DNA from 3 places in the Rhodococcus sp. NPDC019050 genome. Region 3 is predicted to be linked to each of the others. Evidence: riboswitches for the same ligand, from Rfam matches in the RefSeq annotation. Region 3 holds a riboswitch; each other region holds the start of a gene.
The links. A riboswitch is a leader RNA that binds a small molecule or an ion and turns the genes downstream of it on or off. The one in region 3 is predicted to bind S-adenosylmethionine.
Positions count from the first base shown of each region.

Region 1: another riboswitch for S-adenosylmethionine. It lies ahead of AC0B44_RS06270 (aminotransferase class V-fold PLP-dependent enzyme); the one in region 3 lies ahead of AC0B44_RS09145 (putative leader peptide).
Region 2: another riboswitch for S-adenosylmethionine. It lies ahead of metX (homoserine O-acetyltransferase MetX); the one in region 3 lies ahead of AC0B44_RS09145 (putative leader peptide).

Region 1 is NZ_JBVOON010000003.1:345,935-353,743, reverse strand. It holds gene AC0B44_RS06275 (Pls/PosA family non-ribosomal peptide synthetase) at 1-1,233, opposite strand, end outside; SAM riboswitch class IV at 1,449-1,565, shown strand; gene AC0B44_RS06270 (aminotransferase class V-fold PLP-dependent enzyme) at 1,635-2,948, shown strand; gene AC0B44_RS06265 (hypothetical protein) at 3,147-3,737, shown strand; gene AC0B44_RS06260 (winged helix-turn-helix domain-containing protein) at 3,797-4,315, opposite strand; gene AC0B44_RS06255 (putative leader peptide) at 4,419-4,487, opposite strand; gene AC0B44_RS06250 (YbaK/EbsC family protein) at 4,540-5,013, opposite strand; gene AC0B44_RS06245 (crotonase/enoyl-CoA hydratase family protein) at 5,117-5,947, shown strand; gene AC0B44_RS06240 (inorganic diphosphatase) at 6,059-6,550, opposite strand; gene dacB (D-alanyl-D-alanine carboxypeptidase/D-alanyl-D-alanine endopeptidase) at 6,717-7,809, shown strand, end outside.
Region 2 is NZ_JBVOON010000004.1:158,549-166,357, reverse strand. It holds gene AC0B44_RS07095 (LLM class flavin-dependent oxidoreductase) at 1-474, shown strand, start outside; gene metX (homoserine O-acetyltransferase MetX) at 506-1,633, opposite strand; SAM riboswitch class IV at 1,808-1,919, opposite strand; gene AC0B44_RS07085 (NADP-dependent isocitrate dehydrogenase) at 2,187-3,404, shown strand; gene AC0B44_RS07080 (exodeoxyribonuclease III) at 3,568-4,368, shown strand; gene trpS (tryptophan--tRNA ligase) at 4,441-5,481, shown strand; gene yhjD (inner membrane protein YhjD) at 5,497-6,531, shown strand; gene AC0B44_RS07065 (succinate dehydrogenase iron-sulfur subunit) at 6,647-7,426, opposite strand; gene sdhA (succinate dehydrogenase flavoprotein subunit) at 7,426-7,809, opposite strand, start outside.
Region 3 is NZ_JBVOON010000006.1:47,788-55,596, forward strand. It holds gene AC0B44_RS09130 (ABC transporter permease) at 1-880, opposite strand, end outside; gene AC0B44_RS09135 (ABC transporter permease) at 873-1,886, opposite strand; gene AC0B44_RS09140 (ABC transporter substrate-binding protein) at 1,890-3,533, opposite strand; gene AC0B44_RS09145 (putative leader peptide) at 3,609-3,722, opposite strand; SAM riboswitch class I at 3,716-3,809, opposite strand; gene AC0B44_RS09150 (LLM class flavin-dependent oxidoreductase) at 3,873-4,916, opposite strand; gene AC0B44_RS09155 (GNAT family N-acetyltransferase) at 4,913-5,419, opposite strand; gene AC0B44_RS09160 (FAD-dependent oxidoreductase) at 5,416-6,549, opposite strand; gene AC0B44_RS09165 (ABC transporter substrate-binding protein) at 6,572-7,540, opposite strand; gene AC0B44_RS09170 (amino acid ABC transporter ATP-binding protein) at 7,599-7,809, opposite strand, start outside.

The sequences.
Region 1 (7,809 bases), on a different contig from region 3:
GCGGCGTCCCCCGATCTTGACCTGGTCGTCGGCGCGGCCCTGGAACAGCAGACCCCGCCGGTCGAGTACCACGAGATCGCCGCTGCGGTAAGCACGTTTCCATCCGAGAGTGGGCATGGGAGCGTACTTTTCGGCATCCTTCTCCGGGTCGAGATAGCGCGCGAGACCCACTCCGCCGATGACCAGTTCGCCGCTCTCACCCTCGGCGACCGGGTTGCCATCGGCGTCGACGACGGCGAGATCCCAGCCGTCGAGGGGCAGACCGATGCGCACCGGACCCGTGCCATCCATGAGGGCGGCGCAGGCGACGACGGTGGCTTCGGTCGGGCCGTAGGTGTTCCACAATTCCCGTCCCGGTACCGCGAGTCGCTCGACGAGGTCGGGCGGACACGATTCGCCGCCGAAGATGAGCAGGCGCACCGCTTCCAGAGATTCGGCCGGCCACATGGCAGCGAGGGTGGGGACGGTGGACACGACGCTGATGTCACGGGATATCAACCACGGTCCGAGGTCCATCCCGGACCGGACCAGTGAGCGAGGAGCGGGCACGAGGCACGCGCCGTGGCGCCACGCGAGCCACATCTCCTCACACGACGCGTCGAAGGCGACCGACAATCCGGCCAGCACCCGGTCGCCGGGACCGAGCGGCACATCCCGGCAGAACAATCGTGCTTCGGCGTCGACGAAAGCGGCGGCGTTGCGATGGTCGACCGCCACACCTTTCGGGGTCCCGGTCGATCCCGACGTGAAGATGATCCACGCGTCGTCCTCGAGGTTCGGCCCCCGCAGCGGCGGGTCGGTCCGGAAGGGCGCGGTACCGGGGCCGATGCCCTCATCGGTGACGATCGCGGTGACCTTCGCCTCGGAGAAGACCAGGTCGGCGCGTTCGTCCGGGTCGTCTGCATCGACGGGAACGTATGCCGCGCCGGCCGCGAGGATCGCCAGGATTGTCACGTACAGGTCGGCCCGGCCGGACGTCATCCGGACCCCGACTCGATCTCCTGCTCCGACGCCGGCATCGATGAGCGCATACGCGCCCACCCTTACCTTCTCGACGAGTTCCCCGTAGCCGATGGGGCTCGTTCCGTCGTCGATCGCGGGCGCGTCGGGGAAAGCCTCGGCGGTCGCGCGAAGGATGTCGACGAGGGTGCGAGCCTGCGGTGCGTGCGACGCGCGAAGAAACTCCGCGGGAATCGCAGAACCGAGGTGTTCAGCGGGGAGGTGGGCAGGCAAGTCCGCGTCGTCCTTCTACTCGATGGTGCTCCGGTTATCTCACGTTCAAGTGGACACGAGGTGAACGTCGGGGCGCAGCGCCGACCCGGTGTGTCGCACCCGGTCCGAGTGAGCGCCCGTGTTCCGGCAGGTCGGAGGCGTCGACGGGTGTCGCCGCGACCGGCGGTACGCATCCGGGTTGACACGTGACCGTCCGGCTGCAATTCTCTTCGGCAGGTCATGAGTACCAGCATCGAGCCCCGGCTTGCTGGTCGGCAACCCTCCTCCGCGGTGGGGTGCTCCGGGTGACGACCTGGCTGTGTTTCCAACACCGGACACGGCAAGCGCGGACTCCGCCGGCGATCGATTTCCATCGTCGTGGCGATCACCGACGGGTCCCTGGATCGACGAGGGATTTTGTCATGACTGCTGTATCGACCACCGCCTGCATCGCGCCGTTCGCTCGCGTCTCCGGATGTGACGTGCAGGTGCCGCTCGTGCAGGGCGGTAGCTGCACCTACGCCAACTTCGACTATGCCGCGAGCGCACCGGCGCTGGCCACCGTCACGGACCGCATCGCCGAGTTGCTGCCGTACTACGCGAGTGTGCATCGTGGCGCGGGATACGCCTCGCGTGTTAGCACCGCGAGCTACGAAGATGCGCGAGAGTCGGTGGCGCGCTTCGTCGGTGCCGATGCCGACCAGGTGGTCGTGTTCACCCGCAACACCACCGACTCCCTGAATCTGCTGGCGGGTGCGGTCCCCGGCGATGTGGTGGTACTCGACATCGAACATCACGCAACGCTGCTGCCGTGGAAGAACTCTCGCGTCGTGGTGGCTGCCGATACCGTCTCGGAGACGGTGCAGCGTCTCGCTGCCGAGTTGACCCGGGCGCCGGCGGCTCTGCTTGCCGTCACCGGTGCCTCCAACGTCACCGGTGAGGTGCTGCCGATCGCCGAACTCGCGACTCTTGCTCATGCGTGCGGTGCGCGGATTCTCGTCGACGGTGCGCAGTTGGTGCCGCACCGCCACGTCGACCTCGCCGCCGACGGCATCGACTACCTCGCGTTCTCCGGCCACAAGCTCTATGCACCGTTCGGGGCGGGTGCGCTCGTCGGGCGCCGTGACTGGCTCGACACCGCCGAGCCCTACCTGGCCGGCGGCGGCGCGGTACGCGAGGTGACTCTCGACGGTGCCGAATGGGCCTGTGCCCCTGCGCGTCACGAGGCAGGAACGCCGAATGTGCTCGGGGTTGCGGCTCTGGCCGCGGCGTGCGACACCCTCGGCGGGTTCGATACCGACGCCGCGACCCGGCACGAGGAGGAGCTGTGCCGCCTGCTCGTCGACGGGCTGAGCAGCCTCGAGGGCGTCGAGATCCTGAAGCTCTGGGGCGATTCGAGCGACTGCGTCGGCATCGTGACCTTCACCGTCGACGGATACGAACCGGGGGAGGTGGCGTCGTACCTCTCGGCGGAACACGGTATCGGTGTGCGCGACGGGCGTTTCTGCGCGCATCCGTTGCTGGCCCGCGTAGGCCGTCCGGGTGGCGCCGTGCGGGCGTCGCTGGGGCTGGGTAGCTCGTCGGCGGATGTCGACCGGCTTCTCGCCGCGCTGCACACCCTGATCGCCGACGGGCCCGCGTGGGCCCACGCGAAGACCGACGGTGTGTGGAGCCCCGCGCCGGAAACCCGTCCCGGGCTCGCTCAGTCGGGAGAGGGTGCGTCGCAATGCATCTGACGGCGAACGCAGCGGTCGACAATTCCCCACCGGCTCGGTAGGGTACTCGCCATGACCTCGGAGGCGACGACCATGGCGCACTGGTGCCGCAGGCATGTCGACCTGTGCCGCACGGCCTCCGGCACCTGTCCGGCCTGAGTTCTCTCCGCACGCTTTCTTCAGCTGCTGCCGCTTACGGCAGATTACGAGAGGTCTCTCATGTCGCACAACGATTCTGCCAACCCGGACTCCTCCCAGCGGTTACTGCGCGTGGCCGTCGAACTGTCCGGCCGGCCCGGGCCCGATTACTGGGCCGACCTCACCGTCGGCCGTCCGGGCGAACCGCCCCTCGATCCGGCCGCGCCGTCCGGCAACGTGATTCGGGTTCGCGCCGCAGACCTGCGGGAAGCAGGGAAGATTCGCGATCGGATCCGCATCGAGGCCGTCTCGGAGGGCCGCGACCCCGATGCGGTGACGGTGCTCGTCGATCTCGAGGTGCTCGTCGACCCCGATGCACGTGCCGCACGTCGGCACGCTCGCATCGAGGGGACTGCTCGCCGGGAACCGGGCACGCTGTCGTATGTGGGTACACCCGAGGGACTCGGGAGCCTCATCGCGGACATCCACTCCGTCGGGGTGGCGGACGGCGTCACGCTCGTACCCGTGCCCGCACCGTTCACCGTCGAGCATCTCGTCGACGGCACGCTTCCGTGGCTCGAATCGCGTGGACTTCTGACTGTCTCACCGACCGTCGTCGAGGTTCTGCGCCGATTCGGCGAAGGTGCGCGGCCCGCTGCGCGAGCGTCGTAGCGCAAAGGCCTGGTGGCGAGACGAAGGGGCAGGAGATTCCTCCTGCCCCTTCGTTTTTGCTATGCGCTCCTCCGGTGGAGGGGCTCGACGACGTGCACGCGCGCGTCCGGGTCGAACCGGTATCCGGCTCCGCGCACCGTCGTGACGATGTCGCCGAATCGGCCGAGCTTCGACCGGATGCGCGAGACGTGCACGTCGACGCTCCGGTTGCCGCGCTCGGGATCGATGTATCCGGCGCCGAGGGTGCGCAGGGTCGAGCGCGGAACTGCCGTGCGGGGTCGCCCGACAAGGTAGGAGAAGATCTCGAATTCGGTGTGGCTCAGTTCTACTCGGCGTCCGTCGAGCACCAGGCCGCGAGCGGGGAGGTCCACTACGAGTGGCGCGGGTCCGGGGCTGAGGAGAGTGTGGGTACGCGCACCCGGGAGAAGCCCGGTCGCGGTCTCGCGGAGGGCGTCGGCGAGTGCCGCGAGATCGCCGGGGTTGACGGCGCCCGTGTCCGAAACCTGAACAATCAGAACGAGTTCCGGTTCATCGGCTTCGAGGGTGTTACGTGTGCGTTCGAGATGGTCGGTGGTCATGAAGGACTCCGCTCGGAGAATGGGTGTACCGGCGGTGCCGCGTGCCGTGGATGCGACGAATGACGGTCGGGGCGCCGGGAAAGAAGGAGGGCTGGTGCGTATCTCAGCGCGCACAGAGACTCGAGCGGGTGCGGCACAGGTCGACGTGCCTGCGGCTCCACGCTTCGGTCATGAGTCGAAGTGTACCGTGCCGGGCGCGCTGCACGGTATCGGACGACAGGGGGTCAGTCCACATCGACGTCGATGCCCGCGGTGACGCGCATCAATTCGCGATAAGTAGTGCGGAACAACGTATTCGCGCAGCCGCCCGCAGCCCACAGTTCGGCGTGGTCCTGCAGAGAGCGGTCGATGTAGGTCGGCAGGTTGGTGAAATGACCGAGTGGGGCGACGCCGCCGACGGGCTGACCGGTGACCTCGACGACCAGCGACCTGGGCGCCGGGACGAGCGTGCCGCCGAGGCGCTCGCCCGTCCGGTCGAGCACTACCCGATGTGCCCCGGATACGAGCAAGAGAATCGGGTCGTCGTCGAGAAGGAACACCAGTGACTTCACGATGGCCGCCGGGTCCGCGCCCACCGCCGCGGCGGCCTGTTCCGCGGTCCGCACGGAGTCGGGTTGCCGGATGATGAGCCCGTGGTGTCCGCGGGCGATGAGCGTGTCGGCTACGCGGGCCACGTTGGGGTGCCAGAACCTGCTCATGGGTCAAGAGTAGGACCTGCCCACGTGCGGCGAATACACGAAACGCCCGCCTACTTTCGGCCCGGTCGCTGTGCTGGTCGACGACAGACATTACTCTCGAGTAATGACCGATCACACCAGTTGGAAAGCGTTCACCGTCGAGCGTAAGGACCATGTCGCCCAGGTCACGCTCATCGGGCCCGGCAAAGGCAACGCGATGGGCCCGGACCTCTGGTCCGAACTGCCCGTTCTGTTCGCAGAACTCGACGCCGATCCCGACGTGCGGGCCGTGGTGCTCGCCGGCTCGGGCAAGCATTTCACGTTCGGTCTCGACCTCGTCGCGATGGGCGGTGACCTCGCGGCCGTTCTCGACGAGGGAGCACGTGCCAAGGCGCGCACCGACTTCCACGGGATGGTCAAGCGCATGCAGGCCGCCATCACGGCGGTTGCCGACTGCCGCAAGCCGGTTGTCGCCGCGATCCAGGGGTGGTGCATCGGCGGCGGTGTCGACCTCGTTACCGCAGCCGACATCCGCTACGCGAGTGCGGACGCCAAGTTCAGCGTCCGCGAAGTGAAGGTCGGCATGGTGGCAGACGTCGGCACCCTGGCGCGGTTGCCGTACATCATCGGCGACGGGCACGTCCGCGAACTCGCTCTCACGGGCAAGGACATCGACGCCGCGCGCGCCGAGAAGATCGGGCTCGTCAACGATGTCTTCGCCGACGCGGAGGCCGTTCTGGCCGCGGCCCACGAGACCGCCGCCGAGATCGCCGCGAACCCGCCGCTGGTCGTCCACGGCATCAAGGATGTGCTCGACCACAGCCGTTCCGCACAGGTCGACGACAGCCTTCGCTATGTCGCCGCCTGGAACGCTGCGTTCCTGCCGTCCGAGGACCTCGGCGAAGCGATCAAGGCGGTCTTCGAGAAGCGTCCGCCGCAGTTCAAGGGCCGGTGACGGCCGTCCGGTAGACACCGGCACCACCGAAACGACGAACTCCCGGCCGATCCGAGGATCGACCGGGAGTTCGTGTCGGCACCGGCGCGCTGCCGGACCCAGATGGCGGACTCAGTGCCCGCCGTTGTCCTTCAGCCGTGCGATGGAGGCGTGCACCTCGGCCTCGGCGTCCTCGCGGCCCGTCCAATCGGCGGCCTCGACGTGCTTGCCCGGCTCGAGATCCTTGTAGTGCACGAAAAAGTGCTTGATCGCATCGAGTTCGAACTGCGGGACGTCGCCGATGTCCTGGATGTGATCCCACCGCGGGTCGCCCGCGGGAACCGCGAGCACCTTGTCGTCGCCACCGGCCTCGTCGACCATCTTGAACATGCCGACGGGGCGGGCGTCGACGATGACGCCGGGGTACACGGACTCGGGGAGCAGCACCAGGCAGTCGAGCGGATCACCGTCTTCACCGAGGGTGTTCTCGATGTACCCGTAATCGGCCGGGTACCCGAACGAGGTGTAGAGGTAGCGGTCGAGCTTGACGCGGCCGGTCTCGTGATCGACCTCGTACTTGTTCCGCTGTCCCTTGGGGATCTCGATGGTGACCTCGAACTCCACGCGCTTGCCTCACTTCGTCGGTGTTTTCGCTCGCGATACGACATCCGTATCTGCGGTGATGGTCCGGAGAAAGGATAACGGGCGCGGCGCTAGTCTGGACGACGCAGGTACCGGACCACGAAGGCGGCCACCAGGGCGCGAGTGTGCACGACACAGCGGAGGCGTGTTGGCGGGGCAGGAAAACAACAAGAAGCAGGGTTCGTTGGTCATACGTCGGCGCCGGAACATCCGGATCCTGTTCGCCATCTGGACGGCCGGTTTCCTCGCCCTCGTCGTCGGAGGCGCGTTCGCCGTCTACGACGTGCGCACCACGGCGAGCGCCACGATCGTCCCGGCCCCCGCACCGGTGATCGCAGATCCGCTGGTTGCACCCGTGGCAGAAGACGCGCCGGCACCGGTCCCCGCAGCATTGGCCACGGCGCTCGAAGGCGCGGTGAAGAACCCGGCGCTCGGCACCTTCACCGGATCGGTCACCGACGCGGCCACCGGGACCGTCCTGTGGTCGCAGGAACCCGAGCGGCCTATGACCCCCGCATCGACCACGAAGATCCTCACCACGGCGGCCGCGCTGCTCGGCCTGCCCAGCGACCACCGCGTCACCACCCGGGTGGTCGAGGGGTCGCGGCCCGGTGAGATCGTCCTCGTCGCCGGCGGCGACCCGACGCTCACCGCTATGCCCGTCGGCGAAGACGGTTTCTACCCGGGTGGCCCGCGTATCGCCGACCTCGCGGAACAGATCCAGCGCAGCGGCGTGGCGGTCGATGCCGTCGTCGTCGACGTCGGGATCTACAGCGGCGAGACGCTCGCTGTCGGCTGGGATGCCTCCGACGTGGGCGACGGATTCGTCGCGCCCATCGAACCGGTGATGCTCGACGGAGGCCGGTTGCGACCGCTCGAGGACGAATCCCCCCGTTCGGGCACACCCGCCCTCGATGCCGGGCGAGCACTTGCCGATGCCCTCGGCGCCGATCCCGCGAACGTCACCATCGGCACCGCCTCGCCGGGCACCGCGCCGATGGCGTCGGTTCAGTCCGCACCGCTCCGGACGCGTCTGGAACAGATGGTGCAGCACTCCGACAACGTGCTCGCCGAAACCATCGCACGGGAGATGGCCATCTCCGCGGGCACCGCACCCACCTTCGCCGGTGCGGTCGAAACCGTCACCCGCACGCTGCAGGACGCCGGAATCGACACCGCGGGAGTCACGCTCGAGGACCTGAGCGGTCTGTCCCTGGACAACCGCATCCCGGCGCGGGTAC
Region 2 (7,809 bases), on a different contig from region 3:
CTGCACGTCATCAGCCGGGACACCTCGGAAGAGGCGTGGGCGGAGGCGGACCGGCTGTTGTCGGCGCTCGACCCCGCGACGGTCGAGAAGGCCCAGCAGAGTCTTGCCCGTTCGGGATCGGAGGGGCAGCGCCGGATGGTGGAACTGCACGGCGGTGGCAGCAGTTACGTCGCCGGCGGCGATTCACGCAGTCTGGAGGTGTCGCCGAACCTGTGGGCGGGCGTCGGCCTGGTCCGCGGCGGCGCGGGTACCGCGCTCGTCGGTTCCCACGAGGAGGTCGCCGATCGCATCGCCGAGTACGCGGCGGTCGGGCTCGACCACTTCGTGCTGTCGGGCTATCCCCACCTCGAAGAGGCATATCGGATCGGCGAGGGTGTGCGGCCGATCCTCGAACGTCGCGGTCTCGTGACTCCGCTCGCGGGCCGGCAGGGCGACCTGTCGGGCGCGACGGCGTTCCTTCCGTCCGCCCGATAGGAGACGGGGCCGGCCCACCGCCGGACGGCGGCTAGCCCTGCGAGAGCACCATCATTTCGTCGAGGAGCTTCGCCACGGCTTCCGCCTCGGTGAGGAAGCCGTCGTGGCCGTTGCGGGAGACGAGGACGCGCAACCTGTCGGAACCCGGGAGCGCGTCGGCAATCTCTTGCTGCAAGCGCAGCGGATACAGACGGTCCGAGTCGACACCCGCGACGATCGTCTTCACGGGCGTGGAAGCGAGCGCGGCTTCGACGCCACCGCGGCCCCGTCCCACGTCGTGCCGGTTCATCACTTCGGACAGCACCACATAGGTGCCGGGATCGAACCGTGCGACAAGCTTGTCGGCTTGGTGTTCGAGGTAGCCCTCCACCGAATACCGGCCGCCGCGCCACGGGTCCTCGCCGTCCTGCGGGTGGTTCGCGAACCGGGCGTCGAGCTCGTGTTCGGTCCGGTAGGTCAGGTGGGCGATCCGGCGGGCGATCCCCAGGCCGGTCGCGGGGATGCGGCCGGTGCCGTAGTAGTTGCCGCCCTGCCAGTCCGGATCCGCGGTGATCGCTGCGATCTGCGTGCTCTGCGTCCCGATCTGATCGGCGGTTGCGCGTGCGCAGGTCGCGAGCACGAGTGAGGCACGTACCCGGTCGGGGTGGGTGATGATCCACTCGAGGGTGCGCATGCCGCCCATCGAGCCGCCGGTCACAGCGGCGAGCGTCTCGATGCCGAGCGCGTCGAGCAGCGCGACCTCGGCCGCAACCTGGTCGCGCACGGTGATCAACGGAAACCGCGAACCCCAGGCTTTGGCGTCGGGCGCGGTAGTTCCCGGGCCGGTGGTGCCGCGGCAGCCGCCCAGCACGTTGGTGGAGATCACACACCACCGATCGGTGTCGAGCGGGGCTCCGGGACCGACCATTCCCGACCACCAGCCCGGTGACGGATGCTCGGGACCGGCCGGGCCGGTGACGTGTGAGTCGCCGGTCAGCGCGTGCTCGACGAGGACGACGTTGTCCCGTGCCGGAGAGAGCGCGCCCCACCGCTGCACGGCGATGGTGACGTCGGGGAGCGACTCGCCGCTTTCGAGGCGCAGGGAGCCGATGCGGATCTTCCCGAGGCGCCCGTCGTCGGACGGCAGTTCGACGTGGACCGGCTCCGTCTCCGTGGTCAAGGGGTGACCGCCTCGGCGTGGGGGGAGAGCGCGACGAACGGGGCGAGTGTGATCGACTCGACGGCCCGGCCGCTCGCGGGGAGGATGTACAGGGTGTCGCTCATCGTGTCCTTCGACGCATGGGGGAGGGCTGGAGTGGAAGCTGTTGGTGACAGCTCGTCGTCTCACCCTCCCGCAACCGGCTTGCCGTCGGTGTTCCGACGACCGTGTCCTCACCCGGAGCACCCCACCCTGGCTGGAGGGTTGCCGGCCAGCAAGCCGGGGCTTCACGCTGGCACTCATGACCTCGCGGAAAGTCTAGCGACTGTCGCGGACCGACGGGCAGGGGGTCTCGCAGCGTCTGTGACCAGCGGCAAGGTTACTGGTCGGTAGTTGTCATGGGGTGGTATTGCCGCTTTGCGGACGCGTCGAATAGCAGTACGCTTGTCATGTTTGGTCGCTGTCAGTATGCGGACAGGGCCATGCTCGCTCGTACCGAGCCGAAGGCGACTGCGCTCACAAAGCGCGGTCGATTGGGGACCCAGTAAACGTCCTAGGAGGACAAGAAGCGCACATGTCCAAGATCAAAGTTGAGGGTAAGGTCGTCGAACTCGACGGCGACGAGATGACCCGCATTATCTGGCAGTTCATCAAAGACAAGTTGATCCATCCGTACCTGGATGTGGATCTCGAATATTACGACCTCGGTGTGGAGCACCGCGATGCCACCGACGATCAGGTGACCATCGACGCGGCCAACGCCATCAAGAAGCACAACGTCGGCGTCAAGTGCGCGACGATCACGCCGGACGAGGCGCGGGTCGAGGAGTTCGGCCTGAAGAAGATGTGGCGGTCGCCCAACGGCACGATCCGTAACATCCTCGGCGGCACCATCTTCCGTGCGCCCATCATCATCTCGAACGTACCGCGCCTGGTGCCGGGCTGGACCAAGCCCGTCATCGTCGGTCGTCACGCGTTCGGTGATCAGTACCGCGCCACCGACTTCAAGGTCGACCGTCCCGGCACCGTGACGATCACCTTCACCCCGGAGGACGGCAGCGAGCCGATCCAGCACGAGGTGTGCCAGATCCCCGAGGACGGCGGCGTCGTCATGGGTATGTACAACTACAAGAAGTCCATCCAGGACTTCGCGCGCGCATCGCTCTCGTACGGTCTGCAGCGCAACTACCCGGTCTACCTGTCGACCAAGAACACGATCCTCAAGGCCTACGACGGCATGTTCAAGGACGAGTTCCAGCGGATCTACGAGGAAGAGTTCAAGGCAGAGTTCGACGCTGCGGGCCTGACCTACGAGCACCGCCTCATCGACGACATGGTCGCGTCCTCGCTCAAGTGGGAGGGCGGCTACGTCTGGGCCTGCAAGAACTACGACGGCGACGTGCAGTCCGACACCGTCGCGCAGGGCTACGGTTCGCTCGGCCTGATGACCTCGGTCCTGATGACGCCGGACGGCAAGACCGTCGAGGCGGAGGCCGCGCACGGTACCGTGACCCGCCACTACCGTCAGCACCAGCAGGGCAAGCCGACGTCGACGAACCCCATCGCGTCGATCTTCGCCTGGACCCGCGGTCTCGAGCACCGCGGCAAGCTCGACAACACCCCCGAGGTGATCGAGTTCGCACAGCAGCTCGAGGACGTCGTCATCAAGACCGTCGAGAACGGCCAGATGACCAAGGACCTCGCGCTGCTCGTCGGGCCCGAGCAGGCCTGGCTCACCACCGAGGAGTTCCTCGGAGCGCTCGACGAGAACCTGCAGAAGGCTCGCGCCTGATTCGGTTCTCCCCACACCGGTACGACACGGGACGCCCTTCGGGGCGTCCCGTTGTGTGTTTCCCGACCGTCGCACGGCGTGGCGGTTTCCCGGAGGTGGTGCACGCCACGAACGGGCACGCCGCGCGCCGGAACAGTCCGATACGTCGGATACGGTGACCGGCGTGTCGCTCATCATCACCACCGTGAACGTCAACGGCGTCCGCGCCGCCGCCGGCAAGGGTCTGCTGGACTGGCTGGCCGCGTCGGCGGCCGACATCGTCTGCCTGCAGGAGGTTCGCGCGACCGAGCAGCAGTTCCACGCCGCGATCGCACCCGCGCTGGAAGCCGGTTGGCATTGTGTCGGCGCCGAGTCGTCGGCCAAGGGACGAGCGGGCGTGGCGATCCTGTCGCGCATCCCCGCCGCCGCGGTGCGCGTGGGGTTCGACGCCGAGGAATTCGCGGCCGCGGGCCGGTACATCGAGGCGGACTTCGGCGACGTGACGGTCGCGAGCCTGTACCTGCCCACCGGCGAAGCCCAGACGCCCAAGCAGGACGACAAGGAGCGCTTCATGAAGGGCTTCGCGGCGTACCTCGCGGAGCGATCGGCAGCGGTGACGGCGCAGGGCAGGGACATGGTGGTGTGCGGTGACTGGAACATCGCCCACACCGAGCGGGACATCAAGAACTGGAAGGGCAACGTCAAGAAGTCGGGCTTCCTGCCGAACGAACGGGCCTGGGTCGCGGAACTGCTCGACGCCGGATGGCGGGATGTGGTCCGCGACGTCCACGGCGACGTGCCGGGGCCGTACTCGTGGTGGTCGTACCGGGGCAAAGCGTTCGACACCGACGCCGGGTGGCGGATCGACTACCACCTCGTGACCCCGGCGCTCGCCGCGCGCGTGGCCGATGCCCGGGTGGAGCGGGCGGCGACGTACGCCGAACGGTGGTCCGATCACGCACCGGTGACGGTGACGTTCGGCTGAGGCGGTCCTCGCAGGATGCGGCAGGCCGACCTCGGTCGCACGTCCAAATCGATTCGTGAAATCATCGTTCACATGTCGAGTACTGCAGTTCCGGACACCACGAAGCCGAAGGCGCGCCCCCGGGTGCTGTCCGGCATCCAGCCCACCTCGGATTCGTTCCACCTCGGGAACTTTCTCGGTGCGCTGGCGCAGTGGGTTCCTGCGCAGGACGAGAACGACGCGTTCTACTTCATCCCGGATCTGCACGCGATCACCGTTCCCTACGAACCCAAGCTTCTCCGCAAGCGTGTGCTCGTCTCCGCAGCGCAGTTGCTCGCCATCGGCATCGACCCGGAGAAGTCGGTGCTCTTCGTGCAGAGCCAGGTGCCCGAACACGCCGAACTGTCATGGGTTCTGAGCTGTATCACCGGATTCGGTGAAGCGTCGCGAATGACGCAGTTCAAGGACAAGGCCGCCAAGCAGGGAACCGACCACGCCGGCGTCGGGTTGTTCACCTACCCGATCCTCATGGCTGCCGACATCCTGCTCTACCGCGCCAGCCACGTGCCGGTCGGTGAGGACCAGCGTCAGCACCTCGAGCTCACGCGCGACCTCGCCCAGCGGTTCAACTCCAGGTTCGGGAAAACCTTCGTCGTTCCGGAGCCGATGATCGTCAAGGAAACCGCGAAGATCTACGACCTGCAGGATCCGACTGCCAAGATGAGCAAGTCCGCGGCGACCGACGCCGGTCTGATCAACCTGCTCGACGATCCGAAGGTGTCCGCGAAGAAGATCCGATCCGCGGTGACCGACAACGAGCGTGAGATCCGGTTCGATCGCGAGAACAAGCCGGGCGTATCGAATCTGCTCACGATCCAGTCGGCTCTGTCCGGACGCAGCGTCGACGATCTCGTCGCGGGCTACGAGGGCAAGGGTTACGGCGATCTGAAGGCCGACACCGCCGAGGTGCTCACCGAGTTCGTCACGCCCATTCGCGCGCGGGTGGACGAGTACCTGAGCGACGAGGCGGAACTGCTCCGGATTCTCGAGCACGGCGCGGATCGGGCACGTGAGGTGGCGTCCCGCACGCTGGCGCAGGTCTATGACAGGGTGGGATTCCTGCCCCGAAAGTAGATGAGGAGTGCCCTGATGGCCGGCGAGCCGGACGGCGACAAGGAGCCGAGTTTTCTCGAGCGTCAGCGCGCCGCACATCCCTGGTTCGACCGACTGATGCGGGCTGCGGACCGCTATCAGGGCCAGAAGGGCGACTACTACGCCGCGGGCCTGACGTACTTCACGGTGCTCGCGATCGTCCCGATCATCATGGTCGGGTTCGCTCTCGTCGGTTTCGTGCTCGCCGGGCGTCCCGAGTTGCTCGACGACGTCCGCGACATCATCGCTCAGAACATTCCCGGCGAACTCGGTGGCACGGTCCAGAATCTGATCGACTCCGCGATCAACGCGCGCAGCACCGTGGGGCTCATCGGCTCGCTCACCGCGGTGTACGCGGGCCTCGCGTGGATGGCGAACCTCCGGGACGCGCTGACCGCGATGTGGGACTACGCGCGGGACAAACCGAACTTCGTGATCGTCAAGCTCAAGGACGGCGCGGCACTCCTCGGCCTCGCCCTGGCGATGGTGGTGTCGCTGGGTCTGTCGGCCGTCAGCAGCGGCCCGATCATGCGGCGAGTCGTCGAATTCTTCAATCTCGAGAACATCGTCGGTGTCGGTGTCGCCCTGCGCGTCGCGGCGCTGCTCTTCTCGGTCGCCGCGACCGCCGCGGTGTTCACATGGGTGATCGCGCGACTCCCGCGCGAACCCGTGGCGTTCCGCAGCGCGATCTTCGCCGGAACGCTCGCCGGAATCGGATTCGAGATTCTCAAGCAGGCGGGGTCGCTGTATCTCGAGCGGGTGCTCGTCGGACCGGCGGGCGTCGCGTTCGGCCCCATCCTCGGTCTGCTCGTGTTCGCCAACCTCACCGCGCGCTTGGTGCTGTTCTGCACGGCGCTCGCGGCGTCGTCGCGCGCGAATCTCGCGCTGGCACACCGGCCCGCGCCCGAGGCCACAGTCATCTCACCGCGGCTCGAGGTCCACGAAGGGCTCGATGCACGACGCGGTGCGGCGATCTTCGGGGCCGGTGTCCTCGGTGGTGTTCTCGCGGCGGCGCGCCTGCGCCGCAAGTGATCCTGTAGACGCGCCTGCGCCGCACGCGGGTGTGCGGGCGCGTCTGTGACGCACAGACGACAGCGCGGGCCCGTCCCCGAGGGGGGCCGGACCCGCGCTGCGCGGTGTGTGCGTGTCAGCGAGCGAACATCAGCGCGCGCTTGACTTCCTGGATCGCCTTCGTCACCTGGATGCCACGAGGGCAGGCGTCGGTGCAGTTGAAGGTGGTGCGGCAACGCCACACACCTTCCTTGTCGTTGAGGATGTCCAGACGCTCCGCAGCACCTTCGTCACGCGAGTCGAAGATGAAGCGGTGGGCGTTGACGATGGCAGCGGGACCGAAGTAGCTGCCGTCGCTCCAGTACACCGGGCACGACGTGGTGCAGCAGGCGCAGAGGATGCACTTGGTGGTGTCGTCGAAACGTGCACGGTCGGCCTGCGACTGGATGCGCTCGCGGGTCGGCTCGTTGCCCGACGTGATGAGGAACGGCTTCACGGCGCGGAACGCGTCGAAGAAGGGCTCCATGTCGACGATCAGGTCTTTCTCGACCGGCAGACCACGGATGGGCTCGATCGTGATCGTGACCGGCTTGCCGTCCTTGGGGAGCATGTCCTTCATCAGGATCTTGCACGCCAGGCGGTTGACGCCGTTGATCCGCATCGCGTCGGAGCCGCAGACGCCGTGCGCGCAGCTACGACGGAACGTGAGGGTGCCGTCGAGGTAGCCCTTCACGTAAAGCAGCAGGTTGAGCATGCGGTCCGTGGGGAGCGCCGGCACCTGGAACGAATCCCAGTGCTGACCCTTGTCGTCCTCCGGGTTGAACCGTGCGATCTTGAGCGTGACCATCACGGCGCCCTCGGGCACGGGAGGCAGATCCGCGGCGGCGGTGTCGTTGATTCTTTCGACTGTTGTCATCAGTACTTCCGCTCCATCGGCTCGTACCGTGTCTGGACCACTGGCTTGTAATCCAGGCGGATATCGGAGATGAGGTCCTCACCTACTTTGTACGCCATCGTGTGCATCATGTAATTGGCGTCGTCGCGGTTCGGGTAGTCCTCGCGTGCGTGGCCACCGCGGGACTCCTTGCGGTTGAGCGCACCCACGACGGTGACCTCGGCCATCTCCAGGAGGAAGCCGAGTTCCACGGCCTCGAGCAGGTCGCTGTTGTAGCGCTTGCCCTTGTCGTGGACTGTGATCTCCTTGTAGCGCTTCTTCAGCTCGTGGATGTCGTCGAGCGCCCGCGTGAGGGTTTCCTCGGTGCGGAACACCGACGCGTTGTTGTCCATCGTCTGCTGCAG
Region 3 (7,809 bases):
CGACGGCGTGGCCGATGCGGTGCGCGGCGAGCACGACGGCGACGATCACCAGCCCGGGCAGGGTGGTCATCCACCACGCCGTCGCCAGGTAGTTGCGTCCTTCGGCGATCAGCGATCCCCATTCGGGTGTGGGCGGTACCGCTCCGAAGCCGAGGAAGCTGAGCGACGACACCGCGAGCACGGCCATCCCGAATTCGACCGCGGCGAGGGCGAGGACCGGTGCGTAGGAATTGCGGAGCACATGCCGGCGCAGCACCGAATACCAGCGTGCACCGGAGGCGAACGCCGCTTCGACGTACAGTGCGCGCCGCACTCGCAGCACCTCCGAACGCATCACCCGCGCGAAGTTGGCGACGAGGCCGACACCCACGGCGATCGCCACGTTGATCGTCCCGAACCCGAGCGCGGTGACGAGTGCGAGCGAGAGCAGCAGCGCGGGAATCGACAGCAGCACATCGACGATGCGCATGAGTACGGCGTCGAGGACACCGCCCACCGCGCCGGAGAGGAGACCGATCGTCGAGCCCGTGACGAGTGCGATCCCGACGGCGAGCAGCGTTGCGGTGAGTGACAGGCCCGCGCCGTGCACGACCCGCGTGTAGACGTCGCGGCCGATGTTGTCGGTGCCGAACCAGTGGGTGGGGCTCGGGCCCTGCAGTTTCTCCGCGGGTACCCCCAGCAGCGGATCGCCGGAGGCGAACACCGAGGGGAAGAGAGCGAAACCCACCGCGAGCAGCAACACCGCCGCCGACACCGCGACCACCCAGTGCCGCCGCACCTGAACGGCCACCGCACGCCCCCGCGCCTTCCGGCGAACATGTGTTTCCGTGGACGCCGAGTGGCTTGCGTCCAGTTCGTCTCTGATCAGAGTGTCAGACAAGAGCTTTCACCTCCGGGTCGGCTTCCTGCCCTGCGGGTGCGGGTCGCGCGGCCACCGTGGTGCCCCGTCGCCCGCCGACGCCGACGATCCGTGGGTCGATCAGCGGATACAGCACGTCCACCACGAGATTGACGACGACGAACACGGCTGCGGAGAACACCACGATCCCCTGCACGACGGGGATGTCCTGTGCCATGACCGACATCTGTGTCAGCCGTCCGATACCGGCGCGAGAGAACACCGTCTCGACGACGACCGACCCCGCGAGCAACGAGCCGACGAGAACGCCGGCGATGGTGAACGCCGGAATGCTCGACAACCGCAGGGCGTGCCTCAACTGGACGCGCAGGCGGGACACACCTTTGGCGCGAGCCGCTTCGATGAAGGGCTGCCGCCAGGTCGAGGTGAGGCTCGCGGCGAGTACCTGCGCGATGACCGCGGAGGTCGGCAGTGCCAGCGTGATCGCGGGCAGAATCAGGTGCTCGATGCTCTGGTCCCCGAAAGCCGGAAGCAGCTTCAAGCGGAACGAGAAGACCTGGAGCAGGATCAGGCCGACCCAGAAGGTCGGGACCGCGACACCCAGCGGAGGCAGCGACAACAGGGCGCTGCGCAACCATCCGATGCGTGTGTAGGTCGCGAGCAGTGCGACCGTGGTCCCCACGGTCACCGCGACCACCAACGCTGTGGCCGCGAGCATCAACGTGCTGGGCAGTGCCGCACCGATCGCCTCGGTCCCCGGCTGGCCGGTCGAAATCGAGATGCCGAAGTCACCCCGGACCGCACTACTCAGCGCATTCCAATACTGGACCCACACCGGCTGATCGAGCCCGTATCTCGCCTGCAGTTGCGCGATCGCCGCCGCATCGACGGGCGTGCCGTTGTCTGCCGAGGCGACCATGCTCACCGGGTCGGACGGCAGCAAGTAGAGGACACCGAAGGAGACGGTGAACGCAGCCCACAACACGCCGATCGCCTGCAGCACGCGAAGTCCCAAATAGCGCAGCACGATCTACTCGCTCAGCCAGGCGTCGAAGAACTGCAGTCGCGCCGAGGCCTCGAATGCGAGATCCTGGACGGTCGGACCCACCCCGATCGCCTGCGACAGTTCGACGGTGGGGATCCACAAGCCGTTGTCGAGCACGAGTTGCTGGGCCTGACCGATCAACTCGCCGCGCGCTGCCGGATCGACAGTCGTCAGCTGGGCGACCAGCACGTCGTCGAGCTGCGGGATCGGTCCGCGCCGGTTGATGTTCCGGCCCTCGAGACCGAACGCCGTGCGCAGGATGTCCCCGTCGGCGCGAGTGCTGTTGTAGTACGACGACTCGTACTCGCCGGAATTCTGCCGCGCCGTCTGCTCGGGCATGGACTGCAGGTCGAGCTGGAGGTCCACACCCACGGCACGGAGCTGTTGCTGAACGAGTTCGAGAATGGCCTGGTTGCCGGCGAACACGGGGCTGAACAGCACCGGGAAGCTCAGCCGCTGTCCGTCCTTGACCCGGATTCCGTCGGCTCCGGGGATCCATCCGGCCTCGTCGAGAATCTTTTCCGCCTTGTCCGGATCGTAGGTGACCTCGGCGAGCGCGACGTAGCCGGGGGTCGCCGACGCCAATGTGCTCGTCGCCGGACGGAAGTCGGGTCCGAGGACGGTGTCGACGAGTTCCTGGCGGTCGAGCGCCGGGACGAGTGCGGCGCGGACGGCGGGGTCGGTCAGTACCCCGCGGCTGACGTTGGGCTGGAACCCGAACGGAATCCCAGGATTCGACGTGGTGAGGATTCGTCCCCCGGCACCCTCGATCTGTGGCGCGTCCTGTGGCAGCGCGTCCGAGACCGCGTCGAGCTGACCCGACGCGAGCGAACCCGTACGGACACCCGACTCGGGAACGATCGAGAATTCGATGCGGTCGAGATAGGCCTCGCCGTCGTGCGCGAACGCTTCCGATCCCCAGGAGTATCCGGTGCGTTTGACGAGTGTCGCGGACTTGTCCTGCTGGTAATCCTCGTACACGAACGGCCCGGTTCCGGAAAGGTCTCCGGCGCAACGCTCCTCGGCGGTCTTGGCGGTGTCGTTGTCGGAGAGCAGGCCGAGTTGCAACGTCGCGGTCGCTTGCAGGAACGGTGCATTGGGTGCGGAGAAGTTCACCTGTGCGGTGGCTTCGTCGACCGCGGTGGTACCGGTGTATCCGGCGAGGTAACCGACGGCACTCGGAGCCTTGACTCCTCCGATGGTGTTCACGATCGCATCGAAGTTGTTCTTGACCGAGGTCGCAGTGAGCGGCGTGCCGTCGCTGAACGTGACGCCGTCCTTCAGCCGGAACGTGAACTGGGTGGCGTCCTCGTTGACGTCCCAGCTCTCGGCGAGCCACGGCACGATCTCGCCGGTTTCGGGGTTCTGATCGGTGAGCGAGTCGACGACCTGACGCGCCACGTAGATGGTCTGATTGGTGCCGGCCTGGGCCGGATCCGCGCAGGTGGGCGCCTGTGACAGGCCGTACCGCAGTGTTCCGCCGGGCTGCGGGGTGCCACCACCGGGTGTGGCCGCCGACGAATCGGTCCCGCATGCGGTCAAGCCGCCGGCGAGTGCCGAAGCGGTGAGGGCGGCGACGACGACGCGGCGGGAAGCGGATATGGACGAAAGTGGCACCTGTGGCTCCATGACTCGGCACGGCACCGGTGGCCACGCGGGTGCGGGGCGGCCGGGTCCGTAGTAGATGTGCTGCGGGAGGATGCTTTACGACGCGGAGATCGCGCGACGGCGACAGAGTGCGCCGCTGCTGCGGCACAGGTCGACGTGCCGGCGCGACCAGGATCCCACCGAGTGCCGGTTCCTCATGATGTCCTCCATCGTTTCCGGCGGTAGCACCCTCACCTACGGGGCAGGGGGTTGCTGCGACGTCGTCGAGCCGGGTCTCTCGGTCGCTCTGGATGGTCCTGGCAGACGCTACGCATTTCGGAGCGGGTGGCACACGCTTACGCTCAGCGTGATCGAAACTCCCTAGCCCGCGACCAGCCGGCCCGGGATCGCCGCACGCAGGGCCGGGGCGACCTCGCTCTGGAACAGTTCGAGACTCGCGCGCTGCTCCGCGACGGTGAGCCCACCCCGGTCGGCGGTGACGTGCATGACCTCGTGTCCGAGTCGCTCGTGATAACGCAACACCTTGTCCACCACCTGCTGTGGGCTGCCGATGAGGGCGGAACTGCGCTCGGCGAAGTCCTCGACGGTGTCGAACACGATCGGATGGCCTGCCTCGTGGGCGAGGCGCAGCCGTTGTTCGAACAGCGGGCGGAACCGGTCGACCGCTTCCTGCGATGTCCGTGCCACATACAACCCGGCGGTGCCCGCGCCCACCCGCGCCGCAGCGGGATCGTGTCCGTACGCCGCCCAGCGCTCCCGGTAATAGTCGATCAGCTCGGCATAGGGCTCGATCGGGTTGGTCACGTTGGCCGAGAACACCGGGTCGCCGTACTTCGCCGCCAGGTCGACCGACTCACGGCTCGTTGCGCTGCCGTGCCAAATCGTCAGGCGTCGTTGGAACGGACGCGGCACGGTGACCGCATCGGTGAGCGACGGGCGGAAGCGTCCCTCCCATGTCGTGGTCTCGTTCTCCCACAACAGCCGGAAAAGTTCGTAGCCTTCGCGATTGCGATCCCATTGGTCGTCGGGGGTCACGTGGAACAGTTCTGCCTGTGCGGTGCCGTTGCCCTTGCCGATCATCAGGTTCAGGCGACCGCCGGACAGATTGTCGAGTGTCGAGTAGTCCTCGAACGCGCGCACCGGATCGAGCAGGCTCAGGGTGGTCACGCCGGTCCACAGTTCGAGCGTCGACGTGCGTGCGGCGATGTTGGCGAGCACGACCGGCGGCGACGACGACAGGAACGGGTGTTCGTGCCGCTCACCCACCGCGAAGCCTTCGAACCCGAGTTGTTCGGCCAGCACCGCCGTGTCCACCACCTCTCGCAGCCGTTCGGCGATGCCGAGTATTTCTCCGGTCACGGGGTCGGGTTGGTGGGTGATCAGGCTCAGCAACAGGAATCTCACGCGTACTCCGCCTTTCGGGTCAGGAACTTCTCGAACGGGTGAGGGCCGATCTCCTCGGCGGGTCGCGTCGCGTCGTACAGGGCGGTGTATCCCGCGGCGAGATAGAGACCGACGGCTTCGGGTTGGCGCCACCCCGTCGTGAGGTAGATCCGGGTGTAGCCACGCAGCGACGCTTCGTTTTCCAGTTCTGCGAGAACGACGCGCGCAAGTCCCCGTCGGCGATGTCGCCGGGAGGTCCAGATTCGTTTGAGTTCGGCGGTGTGCTCGTCGTATCGCCGGAACGCTCCGCCCGCGACCGGTTCCCCGTCTTCGACGACGACGAGCAACGCCCCGTGGGGTGGGGCGAACTCCTCACCCGGGTGCGTCGTCAGTGATTCGAGTTGCTCCTCGAGCGGACGTTCGTATCGGGTGCTGTATTCCACCGCCAATTCGGCGAGCAGGGGCGCGGCGAGAGGGTCGTCCTGCGCGACGGCGTGGATCTCGAGCGGGCGGGTATCGCTCATATGGCCACCGCACTGTCACGAATACCGAGGCGGAACGGGTCCTGGGTGGCGGCGGTTCCGTCGGTAAGTCCCGCCACCAGTTCTCCGATGGCGGGCGCGAACTTGAATCCGTGTCCGGAAAAACCTGCGGCGACGGTGACTTCGCCGATCCGGTCGACGACGAAGTTGCTGTCCGGCGTGGTGGTGTAGAGGCACGTGTCGGCGGCGACGCTGTCGGGGTCGACTCCCGGAAGCCACGTCGTCGCGTAGTCGACGAGTCGCCGGATACCGTCCGGATCGGGTTCGAAGGTGCGGGCGTCCGGATCCACTTCCGGTCCGGTGCCGTGTTCGCCGATCTTGATGCCGTCGTCGGATCCGAGACCGTAGATGCCCTCGGTTGTCAGGCGCGCGCCCGGATGATGCACGAAAGCGGGCCACTGCTCGTCGGTGCGGGGAGCGAAGTGGGCGGGTTGTTCCTGTGTGGTTCGCAAGCGGGGAAGATGAGGGACCGGTGCGATGCCACCCTCGGACAGGAGTCGGCGCGACCATGCGCCGGCAGCGATCACGACGTGCCCCGCCCGCACCACCTCGCTGTCGGTGATCACTTCGAAGCCCGAGGCGACGCGGCGCAGTGCACGCACCGCACTGCCGAACCGCACGTCGGCGCCCGCGAGTGCGGCAGCCTGCTGGAGTGCGACGACCGACCTGTCCGCATGCAATCTTCCGGCGCCGGGATGGTGCACCACCGACGTGTCGAAACGAATTCCCGGCCAGCGTTTCTCGGCCACGTCAGGCTCGAGGACTGCGACCTCGATACCGAGTGCATCGAGCACACGTGCACGAGCGAGGACCGCCTCGGGCAGTCCGTGGTCGACGGCGCCGGTGACGGTGAGCAACTCGCTCCCGGTCACGTCCTCGAGTTGCCTCCACAACGGCAGTGCCGACGCGGCGAGCGCCGTGTAGAACTGCCCGTCGTACGCCTGCCGGTAGATGCGCGAACTTCCGTGCGAGGCACCCCGCCGATGCCCCTGTTCGAACTGCTCGAACAACGCGACCGTGCGGCCGCGGGCCGCGAGACGCCAGGCGGCAGCCGAACCGATGACACCGCCACCGATCACCACCACGTCGACCCCCGTGTTCACCGGGCTCATGTTCTCTCCTTCGCGTCCGGAATCAGGAAGCAGTCTTGGGCAGACCCGGCGGGTTGATCCGCGAGTCGTCGATGGCTTCGCTGGTGATGCCCCAACGCTCGAGAACCTTTGCGTACGTTCCGTTCTCGATGATGTGGTCGAGTGCCTCGTTGATTGCCTGGATGAGCCCGTTGTCTATCTTCGTCAGCACCGCGATCTCGCCTTGCAACTCCGACCCCGCACCGGAGAACGTCCCCGCCACTTCGGTCTCGCCTGTCTGCAGGGCGTGGAACGCGGAGGTCGGGTTGGGGCCGACGTATGCGTCGATGCGGCCCGATCCGAGTGCCAGGTAGTAGTCCACGGCATTCTGGTAGTAGAGGATTTCGGCCGGCTCGAGTCCCGCGGCGATGTTCTGCTCGTTCCATTCGACGAGCAGTGCCTCCTGGTTGGTGCCGGAACCGACACCGACCGTCAGGGCGGCAATGTCTTTCGGACCACCGAAGGTGATGCCACTGTCCTTCTGCACCTCCACCGCGAGGCTGTCGAGCCGGTAGGTCGCGAAGTCGTACTTCTCCTTGCGCTCCTCGGTCACGGTGACGTTGGAGATGAACACGTCGGCCTCCCCCGAGTCGACGCGTACGAAGTTCTGCGCCCAGTCCGCAGCGGTCAACTCGACGTCGAGGTCGAGCACGTCCCCGATCAGATGGGCGAAGTCGGTCTCGGAACCGATGATTGTGGTGTCGTCGTCGGCGTAGAAGCGCAACGGCGGGGCGGTGCCGGCGGAACCGGTCACGACCAGGGTGCCGCGGTCACGGATCGCCTGCGGCACCTTCGCGGCGATCTCGTCGACCTTGTCGGTGGTGATGCGATTCTGCTCGGCGGTGAGGTTGTAGCCGGCAGTGCTCGCGGCGTCGGCCTGTTCGGGGCCCGCGCTGCAGGCGGCGGCGCCGAGCACGGCTGCGACGGTGACGGCGGAAGCAAGGAATCTGGCACGGTGGGTCGGGGCGAACATCGGTACCTTCCGGGGTTTCAGGCGAATTTGGTGAGATACGGAAAAAGGGTGCGGCCGGTCAGAGGACCTTGGACAGAAATGCCCGTGTGCGTTCGTGGCGCGGGTGATCCAGGATGTCCTCGGGTGGTCCCTGCTCGACGACCACGCCGCCGTCCATGAAGACGACGGTGTCGGCGATCTCGCGTGCGAAGCCGATCTCGTGGGTCACGACCACCAGGGTGGATCCGCCGTTCGCGAGGTCCCGGATGACTTCGAGTACCTCACCGACC